DNA from 3 places in the Pseudomonas sp. ArH3a genome. Region 3 is predicted to be linked to each of the others. Evidence: predicted binding sites of a transcription regulator. Region 3 holds the regulator's gene; each other region holds the start of a gene.
The links. Region 3 encodes FliA, which starts transcription of late flagellar genes. Its sites were predicted from a motif close to CTAAAGTTTNNNNNNNNNNNGCCGNTAA; they were not measured.

Region 1: K0P33_RS03095 (methyl-accepting chemotaxis protein) is a predicted target of FliA. The motif match lies at 2,496-2,523, and genes of this name have one in related genera.
Region 2: K0P33_RS06155 (methyl-accepting chemotaxis protein) is a predicted target of FliA. The motif match lies at 2,039-2,066, and genes of this name have one in related genera.

What each region holds. Positions count from the first base shown of each region.
Region 1 covers NZ_CP080330.1:699,857-704,005, forward strand. Annotated here, with positions in the region: gene K0P33_RS03090 (methyl-accepting chemotaxis protein) at 1-366, opposite strand, end outside; gene K0P33_RS03095 (methyl-accepting chemotaxis protein) at 537-2,453, opposite strand; gene K0P33_RS03100 (16S rRNA (uracil(1498)-N(3))-methyltransferase) at 2,646-3,353, opposite strand; gene tatC (twin-arginine translocase subunit TatC) at 3,350-4,141, opposite strand; gene tatB (Sec-independent protein translocase protein TatB) at 4,138-4,149, opposite strand, start outside.
Region 2 covers NZ_CP080330.1:1,356,510-1,360,658, reverse strand. Annotated here, with positions in the region: gene K0P33_RS06170 (class I SAM-dependent methyltransferase) at 1-90, shown strand, start outside; yybP-ykoY riboswitch at 142-261, shown strand; gene K0P33_RS06165 (TMEM165/GDT1 family protein) at 351-935, shown strand; gene K0P33_RS06160 (M48 family metallopeptidase) at 1,059-1,877, opposite strand; gene K0P33_RS06155 (methyl-accepting chemotaxis protein) at 2,104-4,149, shown strand, end outside.
Region 3 covers NZ_CP080330.1:5,014,394-5,018,542, forward strand. Annotated here, with positions in the region: gene K0P33_RS22870 (chemotaxis protein CheA) at 1-951, opposite strand, end outside; gene K0P33_RS22875 (protein phosphatase CheZ) at 963-1,751, opposite strand; gene K0P33_RS22880 (chemotaxis response regulator CheY) at 1,770-2,144, opposite strand; gene fliA (RNA polymerase sigma factor FliA) at 2,313-3,053, opposite strand; gene fleN (flagellar synthesis regulator FleN) at 3,050-3,883, opposite strand; gene flhF (flagellar biosynthesis protein FlhF) at 3,989-4,149, opposite strand, start outside.

The sequences.
Region 1 (4,149 bases), 2.5 Mb from region 3:
CGACGTCTTGAAGCTGGCGGTCAGACGCGTGGCGTCTTGCACTTGTTGCAAGCTGGCCGGATGGACCAAGCGGGTGGACATTTCCATCAGGTAGCGATCGATTTTTTCCATGTGCACGCCGACCTTGGTCAGGCTGGCCGGGTTATTCAGGGTGCGATACACAATGCGGTCAGCCCGCAGCTCTTCGCCGACCACCGCTAATTGCGAAAGAATGGTCAACGATTGCGAGCGAAACAATGAGGTGTTTAAGGCTTGCCAGCCCGTCAGGGCTATAGCCAAGCTGAGCGTCAAGACCAGGCCGAAGCCAAGGAAGAGTTTAAGGGTGACACTGGCGTTGCCGAGTGCGCGGGTCAGTGGACCAAACATGGTGAACCTCCTACGAGTAAAGGGAGCGTTTCGACAGTCCGGCTGACACGGTCAGGGGAGTTGAAACGCTACTTCTATTCGGCGGAAGGTGTGTAATCCTCGACCTGAAAAGCGTGTAGGAAATTTCACAACTTGTGAAGGCGACGGCCATGATGGCCGTCGCGAGGGGCTCAAACCTTGAAGCGGCCTACCAGGGTTTGCAGGTAAATACCCAGGCGCGCCAGTTCCGCGCTGGACGCTGCGGTCTCTTCACTGGCCGAAGAGGTCTGTTCAGACACATCACGCACATTCAGCACGCTGCGGTTGATCTCTTCGGCCACGGCGCTTTGTTGCTCGGCGGCGGTGGCAATCTGCGAGTTCATCGCCTGAATAGTCGAGACCGTGCGCGTGATGTTGCCCAGTGCGTTGCCGGCGCGGCGGGTCAGCTCGACGCTGCTGTCGGTGAGGCCACGGCTGTTGTCCATGATGGTCGCCACCTGCTGGGTGCCGCTTTGCAGGCCGACGATCAGCTCTTCGATCTCTTCGGTGGACTTCTGGGTGCGTTGGGCCAGGCTGCGCACCTCGTCGGCCACTACGGCAAAGCCACGTCCGGCTTCACCGGCCCGCGCCGCTTCAATCGCGGCGTTGAGTGCCAGCAGGTTGGTTTGCTGGGCCACCGACTTGATCACATCGAGCACGCTGCCGATCTTGTCGCTTTCGCGTTTCAGGTGGCCCATGGCCTCGGTAGAGTTGCCGACCTCGGTGGCCAGGCGCTCGATCTGGGCGATGGCCTCGCTGACCACCTTGTCACCTTCACGGGCCTGCTGGTCAGCCGCCACGGCCGCCTCAGAGGCTTCCTCGGCGTTGCGTGCCACTTCCTGCACGGTCGCAGCCATTTCGTTCATGGCGGTGGCCACTTGGTCGGTCTCGACCTTCTGGCTGTTGACCCCGGCGCTGGTTTGCTCAGTCACGGCGGACAGTTGCTCGGCGGCGCTGGCGATCTGGGTGACGCCGTCGCTGATACCGCCGATCAACTCACGCAGGCCGACGGTCATGCTTTGCATGGAGCGCTGCAATTGGCCCAACTCGTCCTGGCGTGCGGAGTTGAGGTTGTGGCTCAGGTCGCCGGAGGCCACGCGCTCAGCGACTTTGAGGGTCTGGTTCAGCGGAATGACGATTTGGCGCGTAATGGCCCAAGCGGCGACGATGCCGAAGATCAACGCCAGCACGGTGGCCAGCAGCAGCAACTGTTTGGCGTGTGCCGCATCGGCATCGCGCACTGCGGTTTGCGAGGTGGTGAGTTTTTCGCTGTGGCCCAGCAGGATATCGCCTTGCCCAGTCATGATTTTCAGCGCAGCAGCGCTGGCGACCTGGGAGTCGCGGTACTGGCTGACAGCCGCGCGGTAGGCTTGCAACGACACGCCGGCCTCTTGCAGGTTGGCCTGGTACTGGGCCGGCAGTTGACCTTGGAGTTCGGTGATTTTCTTCAGGGCGTTATCGATGGCATCCAGGGCCGGCTTTTCGGCTTCCGTCTTGCCGCTGTAGGTGTAACCGCGCACTTGGAAGCGCGATTGCTGGATCAGCTTGCTCAGGTCGACCACGCTGTTGAACTGGGTGACGCTGTCACCTTGCAGCAGGTTTTTTTCGACTTCGTTGATCTTGGCCACGGCGTTATCGGCGGTGTCGCCGAGCTTGCTGCGCGCGCCTTCACGCTTGAGACCAGCCTGGACCATGGCGGTGAAGGCCTTTTTGTATTGGTTCAGGGCATCCTGTTGTTGCTCGACCAGGGCCTTGTCGTCGGGTTGCTCGATCAGGGTTAGCGCGGTGTTCAACCCGTTGTCCAGCTGGGTGAGCAGGCCGTTGACCGCATCGGTGCCTTGTTCGCCGCGACGCATTTCAAAGTCCAGGCGCGCCAGGCGCAGGTCTTTGGTCAGCCCGTTGAGGCTGGAGATAAAGCCTAGCTTGTCACCCCGACTGATCACATCGCCCAGGCCAGTCCAGCCGGTGAAGGTGATCAACAACGTCAGGACCAACACCAAGCCAAAGCCAATGCTTAACTTGCGGTTGACGCTCACATTCCCCAGTTTTTCGGCTAACCAACGATACATACTGCGAACTCCCCTTGAACAAGGCTTGGACTTATTCAGAGGCTATCGGCGGCGTAGGATTATTCTGTAGGTGCGATGATCGTTCCCGCGCTCTGCGGGGAATGCATCCCGTGACGCTCTGCGTCACAAGAGCGGACGCAGAGCGTCCATGAGGGCGTTCCCACGCGGAGCGTGGGAACGATCGGGATAGAGTCAGAACAGGCGGGCGAGTAGGGCGGTTACGGCGGTTTCTACACGCAGGATGCGCGCGCCCAGTTGTACCGGCTGCAAGCCAGCCTTGGTCAGCAGGTCCACTTCGTAGGGTATCCAGCCACCTTCCGGGCCGATGGCGAGGGTTACAGTCTCATCCAGCCCACGCGGGCAGGCCGGGTAATCGCCTGGATGGCCGATCAGGCCGAGGGTGCCTTCGGTCAAGGCCGGCAGGCGATCTTCGACGAACGGCTTGAAGCGTTTTTCGATGATGATCTCGGGCAGCACCGTGTCGCGCGCCTGCTCCAGGCCGAGGATAAGCTGCTCGCGAATCGCCTCAGGCTCCAGGAATGGGGTTTGCCAGAAGCTCTTCTCCACGCGGTAGCTGTTGACCAGCACCACCTTGGGCACGCCCATGGCCGCCACGGTTTGCAGCACCCGACGCAGCATCTTCGGGCGCGGCAGGGCCAGCAGCAAGGTCAATGGCAGTTTGGCCGGCGGCGGCAGGTCGAAGCTCACTTGCAGTTCGGCTTCACTGGCCTGCAGGCGCAGCAGTTGCGCACTGCCCATCAACCCGCCAATGCGCCCCACCCGCAGGTTGTCGCCCACCACGGCGCGGTGGACTTCCTGCATATGCACCAGGCGCCGATCACGCAGGATCACCCGGTCGGCCGCGATAAAGTCGGCCTCTTCAAGCAACAGCAGGTTCACGGCTGAGTCGCTGGCGGCTGGTCGTCGTCGGCGGGTTGGTCATCCGGGTGCTCGCCACGCTTGGTGATCAAGCTGCTGAACAGGATGCCGACCTCGAACAGCATCCACATCGGCACGGCCAACAGGGTCTGCGAAAAGATGTCCGGCGGGGTCAGGATCATGCCGACCACGAAGCAGCCGATGATCACGTATGGGCGGACTTTCTTCAGGTATTTGACGTCGACCACGCCGATCCACACCAACAGCACCACGGCCACCGGGATTTCAAAGGCCACGCCAAAGGCGAAGAACAGCGTCATCACGAAGTCGAGGTAGCTGGTGATGTCGGTCATCATTTCCACGCCGGCCGGCGTGGCCGCAGCGAAGAACTTGAAGATCAGTGGGAACACCAGGAAATAGGCGAAGGCCATGCCGGTGTAGAACAGCAGGATGCTCGACACCAACAACGGCACCGCGATGCGCTTCTCATGCTTGTACAGGCCCGGCGCGATAAAGCCCCAGATCTGGTGCAGGATCACCGGGATTGCCAGGAACAGCGAGACCATCATGGTCAGCTTCAGTGGCGTGAGGAACGGCGACGACACGTCGGTGGCGATCATCGTCGCACCGGCCGGCAGGTACTGGCGCAGCGGCGTCGAAACGAAGGTGTAGATCTGCTGGGTGAAGGCGAACAGCCCGGCAAAGATAATGAAGATGGCCGCTACGCAACGCAGCAGGCGGGTACGCAACTCGGTGAGGTGCGAGACCAGTGGCATGTGCTGGTCGTTTTCCGGTTTATCAGCGCTCATGGGGCTCG
Region 2 (4,149 bases), 3.1 Mb from region 3:
TACCAACCCCTGATCGAAGAGCACTTGGGCGTGTGCGCAATCAAGACCGAAGGCAATGGTTTTCGCATTTATCGTGCCAAACGCGGCTGATGGTTTTTTGAAAAAGAAGGCTTGCCGAATGGGTTTTGCCTAGGCAAAATCCGCTCCGTCCTAGGGGAGTAGTCTCCCACGAGCGCCATGCTCGTCCGGCATACGTCAACATACTTGGTCAACAGACCATGGCGTATGCGACCCAGGAGTCCGCACAGACGGACCGGGGTTTGACAAGACCTATGACACGCACACCTTACCCGGGGCGGGAAGGCTGTACGTGTCATAGCCGTGTCGACCCGCCCCTGGAAACTTACCTGATGCTGGATTCATTACTCGTACCTACCGCAATCGTTGCCTTGGCCGAAATCGGCGACAAGACGCAGCTGCTCGCGCTCATCCTTGCCGCACGCTTTCGCAAACCTTGGCCGATCATCGCCGGCATCGTCGCCGCGACCCTGGCCAACCATGCGGCCGCCGGTGCCGTCGGGGCCTGGTTCGGCAGTTTCTTCTCGGATGCAGTGTTGCATTGGATCCTCGCGGCAAGCTTCTGTGCCACGGCGCTATGGACCTTGGTGCCGGACAAACTCGACGATGACGAAGCCAGTACCACGCGCAAGTTCGGCCCGTTCCTGACCACGCTGATTGCGTTCTTCCTTGCAGAAATCGGTGACAAGACGCAGATCGCCACGGTGATGCTGGCGGCGCAATACCCTGAGCTGTGGCTGGTGATTATCGGCACCACCTTGGGCATGCTGATTGCCAACGTGCCGGTGGTTCTGGCGGGGAATTTCGCGGCGGAAAAACTGCCGTTGACCTTGATTCGTCGACTGGCGGCTACGGCGTTCTTCATCCTGGCGATTGTTGCGGTGTACAAAGCCATGCAAAGCAGCGGCTGGATCTAGCCCGACCTGATCATTCCCACGCTCCGCGTGGGAATGCATTCTGTGACGCTCTGCGTCACGCTTTTAAGAGCGGACGCAGAGCGTCCAGAGCGGCATTCCCACGCAGAGCGTGGGAACGATCAATCAGGACTTTTTGGCCTGCTGGTAAAGCGGCATCACCTTCGGAATCGCCGCCTGCAACGAGGCGATTCGGCTGTCGGAAGCCGGGTGTGTGCTCATGAACTCCGGTGGCGCACCTTCCGAAGCCTTGGCCATCTTGTTCCACAACGTGATGGCCGCGTTCGGGTTATAACCAGCCCGGGCCGACAGCTCCAAGCCGATCAGGTCCGCTTCGTTTTCATTGGCGCGACTGTTGGGCAAGGTCATGCCGTAGTTGGCCACGGTATCGGCCAACGCCAGGCTGTCCTGACCCAAACCGAACAAGGCACCGGCGCCCTGCTTGGCCATCTGAATGCCGTAGGCCTTGGACATGGCCTCACGCCCGTGCTCGCGCAAGGCGTGGGCGATTTCATGGCCCATCACCGCAGCCAGTTCGTCATCGGTGAGCTTGAGGTTGTCGATCAACGCGCTGTACACAAAGATCTTGCCGCCAGGCCCGCAATTGGCGTTCATCTCATCGCTTTTGATCAGGTTCACTTCCCACTTCCACTGCGCCGCATCCGGGCGGAACGTCGGTGCCTGGGCGATCAGACGCTTGGCAATCGCCTGCACGCGCTTGGCGTTGGCGCTGGTCTTGTCGAGCATGCCTTTGCCGCTCGCCTCACCCAGCGTTTGCTGGTAGGACTGGGCATACATCTGGTCGACTTCTTGGCTCGACAGCATGCTGAACATGTACTGCTTGCGCTCTACCCCAACGGCACCGCCGCTGGTGGTATTGACCGACTGACAACCGGCCAGCAGCATCGCTGCACTGAGTACGCTTACTGCCAATGATTTTTTCATGACGCTCTCCCTAGAATCCTGGCGCGTATCGTAGGCGGTCAAATGTATCTGCGCCAGATACACAAGACGTGTAACCGCAGATTTTCAGATACGCCCCACACGCCCACTGCGGCGGCGAACAGCCCATTTGCGACATCCGGCGCTCTTTTACCGGCCCACCCTTAAGCCTCCCGAGCCCGCGGCCGATACAAGAAGGCAGCCCTCTGCCCCTGCGCCCGGAGCCTTCATGAAATTCAAGTCGATTCAGTTTTCTGTCGCAGCACTGACCGGCGCCATCGTGCTGAGTGTGGTTGCCGTGTTGGTGCTCTACGCCGTGTTTGCCGGCGCGCGCACCCAGGAACTGGTGCAGGACCGCACCCAGGCGCAGTTTGAGCAGGTCATCGAGCAGCGCCTCACAGCGTTGGCGCAAACCCAGGCCACGCTGATCCAGCGCGAATTGGAAGCACCCCTGGTGACCGCCAAAGGCCTGGCCACCGCCAACGCCCTGCTCGGCATGAAAGACGCCAAGGGCGAACCGGCGCTGCAGGTCGGGCGCGAACAACTGATCAACCTGCTGCACGAGACCGTGGTGCGCAACCCGAAAATCCTTGGCGCTTATATCGGCTGGGAGCCCAATGCGATTGACCATAACGACGCCGCCTACGTCAACACGCCGATTGTCGGCATGGCCGCCGACGGGCGCTTTCTGCCGTGGTGGTACCGCAACGCTGATGGCAGCCTGGGCCTGGATAAACTCGCCGACGTCAACGACCAGAACATCCTCGCCACCGGCGTGCGCGCCAGCGAGTACTACCTGTGCTCCAAAGAGAGCAAGAAGCCCTGCGCCATCGACCCGGCACCGTATAAGGTCGGCAATGCGATGGTGATGCTGGCCTCGTTTATCGAACCGATCATGATTGACGGCGCCTTCCAGGGCATCGTCGGCGCCGACCTGTCAGTCAATTTCATCCAGGACATGCTCACCCGCGCCGACCAGAACCTCTATGACGGCGCCGGCGAGCTGGCGCTGATCTCCAGTAACGGTCGCCTGGTGGCCTACACCAAGGACGCCAGCAAGCTCGGCGAAAAGGCCACCGACCTGCTCGACAGCAACGAACTGGCCAACCTCAGCCAGCTGAAAGTCGGCGAAGTGCGCTACGACATCGACAAGGAACACGGGCATATCGTGCTGTTCCTGCCCTTCAACATCGGCCAGGCTGAAGCGCGCTGGACCTTGATGATGCAACTGCCGCTGAGTGCAGTAATGGCCGACTCGCAGAAACTGCAAAGTGACCTGCAAGCCCAGCGCAAAACCGACACCTTCGGCATGGCCATGGTTGGCCTGTTGATCGCTGGCATCGGCTTGCTGGTGATCTGGCTGGTGGGCCACGGCATCGCCCGCCCGCTCAAGCAAATGGTGGCCATGCTCAACGACATCGCCCAAGGCGAAGGCGACCTGACGCGCCGCCTGACCAGCGACCGCGCCGATGAACTGGGCGCGATTGCCACGGGCTTCAATACCTTCCTGATCAAGCTGCAGGGCATGATTACCCAGGTGGTGAGTTCGGTGCAGAAGGTCAGCGATTCGTCGGAGCACACCGCCGACATCGCGATCCGCACCAATCAGGGCGTGCACAAACAAATGGTCGAGATCGACCAAGTGGCCACCGCCGTGCACGAGATGACCGCCACCGCCCAAGACGTGGCGCGCAACGCCACCCAGGCTGCGCAAGCTGCCAGCCACGCGGACCAAGCCGCGAGCCAAGGCATGCGCGTCGTGCGCGACACCTCGACGTCAATCGGCGCGCTGGCGCAAGAAATCGGCCGCGCGGTCGTCGTGGTGCAAACTCTGGCCAAGGACAGCGAGAACATCAACGCGATCCTCACGGCGATTCGTGGCATTGCCGAGCAGACCAACCTTCTGGCGCTCAACGCCGCCATCGAGGCGGCGCGGGCTGGCGAGCAAGGCCGTGGGTTTGCGGTGGTGGCGGATGAAGTGCGCAACCTGGCGCAGAAAACGCAGAAAGCCACCGAAGAAATCCAGACCATGATCCAGCAACTGCAACAAGGCACGCGGGACGTGGTGAAGGTGATGGAAGACAGCCAGAACCGCACCGATGAAAGCGTGCAACATGCGGCCAAGGCCGCTGAGGCACTGGAAACGATTACGCAGGCAGTGTCGGTGATCAACGACATGAACACCCAGATTGCCAGCGCAGCTGAGGAGCAGAGCGCGGTGGCTGAGGACATCAATCGCAATGTGATCAATATCGGCCAGGTGGCCAATGAAGTG
Region 3 (4,149 bases):
GGGTTTCGCCGCTACCGGGGCGGCAGTCGCCGCAGCGGCCGGGGCCACTTCGGTGAACTTGCCTTTGCCGTGCAAATCATCCAACAGGGCTTCGAACTCGTGATCAGAGATCAGCCCGTCGCCCGCTGGTGCCGCACTGGCAGGTGCTGCACCGGCGACTGGGGCTGCGGCGGTCGCGGCAACTTGCGGCAAGGCTTCAGCGACAAACGTGCCTTTGCCATGCAGCTGGTCGAGCAACGCTTCGAATTCGTCGTCGGTAATGTCGTTGCTGGCCGGGGCCGCTGGCGCTTTCGACTCGGCGGCGGGTGCCACCACGTCAGCGGCGAACTGGCCTTTGCCATGCAACTGGTCGAGCAGGGATTCGAACTCTGCGTCGGTGATGTCTTCGCTGGTCGGCGTTGCGGGCGCAGCAGGCGCTTGCGGCGCTTGCGGCGCCTCAGCCTCGGCCTTCACCGCACTGAGGGAGTTGAGCAACTGCTCGAACTCGCTGTCGGTCACATCCGCTTCCGGCTCAGCAACCGCAGCAGGCGCTGCTTCCACCACCGGCGCAGCCGGGGTGGCGGCAGGTTCTGCCAGGCGCGCCAGGGCGGCCAGCAGTTCCGGCGTGGCCGCTGTGATCGGGGCACGTTCGCGCACTTCGCTGAACATGCCGTTGACCGCATCCAATGCTTCCAGAATCACGTCCATCAGTTCCGAGTCGACGTGGCGCTCACCCTTACGCAGGATGTCGAACACGTTCTCGGCGATGTGACAGCACTCCACCAGCTCATGGAGCTGGAGGAAGCCGGCGCCCCCTTTTACAGTGTGAAAACCGCGAAAAATTGCATTGAGCAGGTTCGCATCATCCGGTCGACTTTCCAGCTCGACCAGTTGTTCGGACAGTTGCTCTAAAATTTCGCCGGCCTCTACAAGGAAATCCTGAAGGATTTCTTCATCGGCGCCGAAGCTCATGTGGGTGCTCCTTAGAAGCCTAAACTGGATAACAGGTCATCTACGTCATCCTGACCTGACATAACGTCTTCACGTTTATCGGCATGAATCTGCGGACCTTCACCCTTGGCGAGATGTTTTTGTGGATCTTTTTCCGAGAGGATCGCTTCGCGGTCATGTTCGATGCCGGCAAAACGATCAACTTGGCCGGCCATGAGCACCAATTTGAGCAGGTTGCTTTCCACTTCGGTGACCAGTTGGGTCACGCGTTTGATCACCTGACCGGTGAGGTCCTGGTAATCCTGGGCCAGCAGAATGTCATTGAGGTTGCTGGCAACCGTACGGTTGTCCTGCTCGCTGCGCGACAAAAAGCCGTCGACCCGACGCGCCAAATCACGAAACTCTTCGGCCCCCACTTCGCGACGCATGAAGCGGCCCCAGTCAACGCTCAGGGCTTGTGCTTCGGTGGTCATGCCATTGACCAAGGGCGTTGCGTTTTCCACCAGGTCCATGGTGCGGTTGGCCGCCGCCTCTGTCAGCCTGACCACATAGGACAGGCGTTCGGTGGCATCGGTAATTTGCGAAATTTCTTCGGCCTGGGGCATGTGCGGGTCAATCTGAAAATTGACGATCGCACTGTGCAGCTCGCGTGTGAGCTTGCCCACTTCCTGGTACAGGCCGCGGTCACGGGTCTGGTTAAGCTCATGGATTAACTGCACCGCGTCGCCGAACTGGCCTTTTTCAAGGCTTTCAACCAACTGGTGAGCATGCTTTTTCAGGGTCGACTCAAAGTCTCCCTGTGACGTTTCTTTATGCTCCATAGCTCCCCCGTGGCAGCATCAATGACCGATGCGTTCGAAGATTTTTTCGATCTTCTCTTTCAAGGCCTGTGCAGTGAATGGCTTGACCACGTAGCCGTTTACCCCAGCTTGGGCGGCTTCGATGATCTGTTCACGCTTGGCTTCGGCGGTCACCATCAACACAGGCAGGCTGCGCAGTTTTTCATCGGCGCGCACGTGGCGCAGCAAGTCGATGCCGGTCATGCCCGGCATGTTCCAGTCGGTTACCAGAAAGTCAATGCTCCCGCTGTTGAGGATCGGAATCGCCGTAATGCCGTCATCCGCCTCGACCGTGTTAGTGAACCCAAGGTCACGCAACAGGTTTTTTATGATCCGCCGCATCGTTGAGAAGTCATCAACGATGAGGATTTTCATGTTCTTGTCCAATTCGACCTCCAAGCAGTCTTAAACGCGCCCAGCACCTGGACGCGCCATTTCAATCAACAGGCGTTACACAAAAAGGACTGCCCAGGGCACCACGCAACGAACCCGCGAAAGCATGCAGCCTTCGCGGTAGCGTCTGCAGTGTCCCCACACTGCCTGTCAGCGCGTGCGCCACTCTCCCAATCGCCCCCGCAAGCGGGCTGCGCACTGGCTGTGCAACTGGCTGACACGCGATTCGCTGACCCCCAGGACCTCACCGATTTCCTTGAGGTTCAGCTCTTCGTCGTAGTACAGCGACAACACCAGTCGCTCACGCTCCGGCAAATTGGCAATCGCGTCCGCCAACGCCCCCTGGAAACGTTCGTCTTCCAGGTCGCGCGACGGCTCCAGATGTGCACTCGCGCCATCCTCGTGCAGCCCTTCGTGTTCGCCGTCCTGCAACAGGTCGTCGAAACTGAACAGGCGGCTGCCCAAGGTATCGTTCAAAATCCCGTAGTAATCGTCGAGACTCAATTGGAGTTCGGCCGCAACTTCATGATCTTTAGCGTCACGACCGGTTTTTGCTTCAATTGAGCGAATTGCGTCACTGACCATTCGCGTGTTGCGGTGTACCGAACGCGGCGCCCAATCCCCTTTACGCACCTCATCGAGCATCGCGCCACGTATACGAATACCCGCATACGTCTCGAAACTCGCGCCTTTGCTCGCGTCGTATTTGGTCGACACTTCGAGCAAACCAATCATGCCGGCCTGGATGAGGTCTTCGACCTGCACGCTGGCGGGCAGGCGTGCCAGCAAGTGGTAGGCAATGCGCTTGACCAGCGGCGCATAGCGCTCGATCAACTCGCCCTGGCTGTCACGTGCCGACTTTTTGTAAAGGTTGTAGCCGCTGGCTGTCATAGCACCGGTCCTGCGCTCGTCTGATGCACCAATCGCTCGACGAAAAACTCCAGATGCCCCCGAGGGTTAGCGGGCAACGGCCAAGTATCGACCTTCTGAGCAATAGCCTTGAACGCCAATGCGCATTTGGAACGAGGGAACGCTTCGTAGACTGCACGCTGCTTTTGCACAGCCTTGCGTACACACTCGTCATAGGGAACTGCGCCCACGTATTGTAGGGCGACATCGAGGAAGCGATCCGTGACCTTGGTCAACTTGGCGAACAGGTTTCGCCCTTCTTGCGGGCTTTGGGCCATGTTGGCCAACACGCGAAAGCGATTCATGCCGTAGTCACGGTTAAGCAATTTGATCAGGGCGTAGGCGTCGGTGATCGACGTAGGTTCGTCGCAGACCACCAGCAACACTTCTTGCGCGGCGCGCACAAAGCTGACCACCGACTCGCCGATCCCGGCGGCGGTGTCGATCACCAGCACGTCGAGGTTGTCGCCGATATCGCTGAACGCCTGGATCAGGCCGGCATGCTGCGCCGGGCTCAGGTGCACCATGCTCTGGGTGCCCGAGGCGGCCGGCACGATACGAATGCCACCGGGGCCCTGCAGCAGCACATCGCGCAGCTCGCAGCGGCCTTCGATCACATCGGCAAGGGTATGTTTGGGTGTCAGCCCCAGCAGAACGTCGACGTTCGCCAGGCCCAGGTCAGCATCCAGCAGCATGACGCGACGGCCAAGCTCTGCCAGGGCCAGGGACAAATTCACTGACACGTTAGTTTTCCCGACGCCACCTTTGCCGCCGGTCACCGCGATCACCTGTACGGGATGCATGCTGCCCATTTTATTTCTTTACCTTGTCTTGCTTAGACGCAGGCTACATGGCTTGGCCGCGTGAATCGCTTGCAGACCATCGATGTAGGTACATTTCACGGTGTTCATCCCGCCTCAACCGACCCGTTTTGCCGGGTGGTGGTAAAGGTCGGCGAACATATCGGCCATCGCTTCCTCGCTAGGCTCTTCTTGCATTTGCACGCTGACAGCACGGCTGACCAACTGATGACGGCGCGGCAGATGCAGATCATCCGGAATCCGCGGCCCGTCGGTCA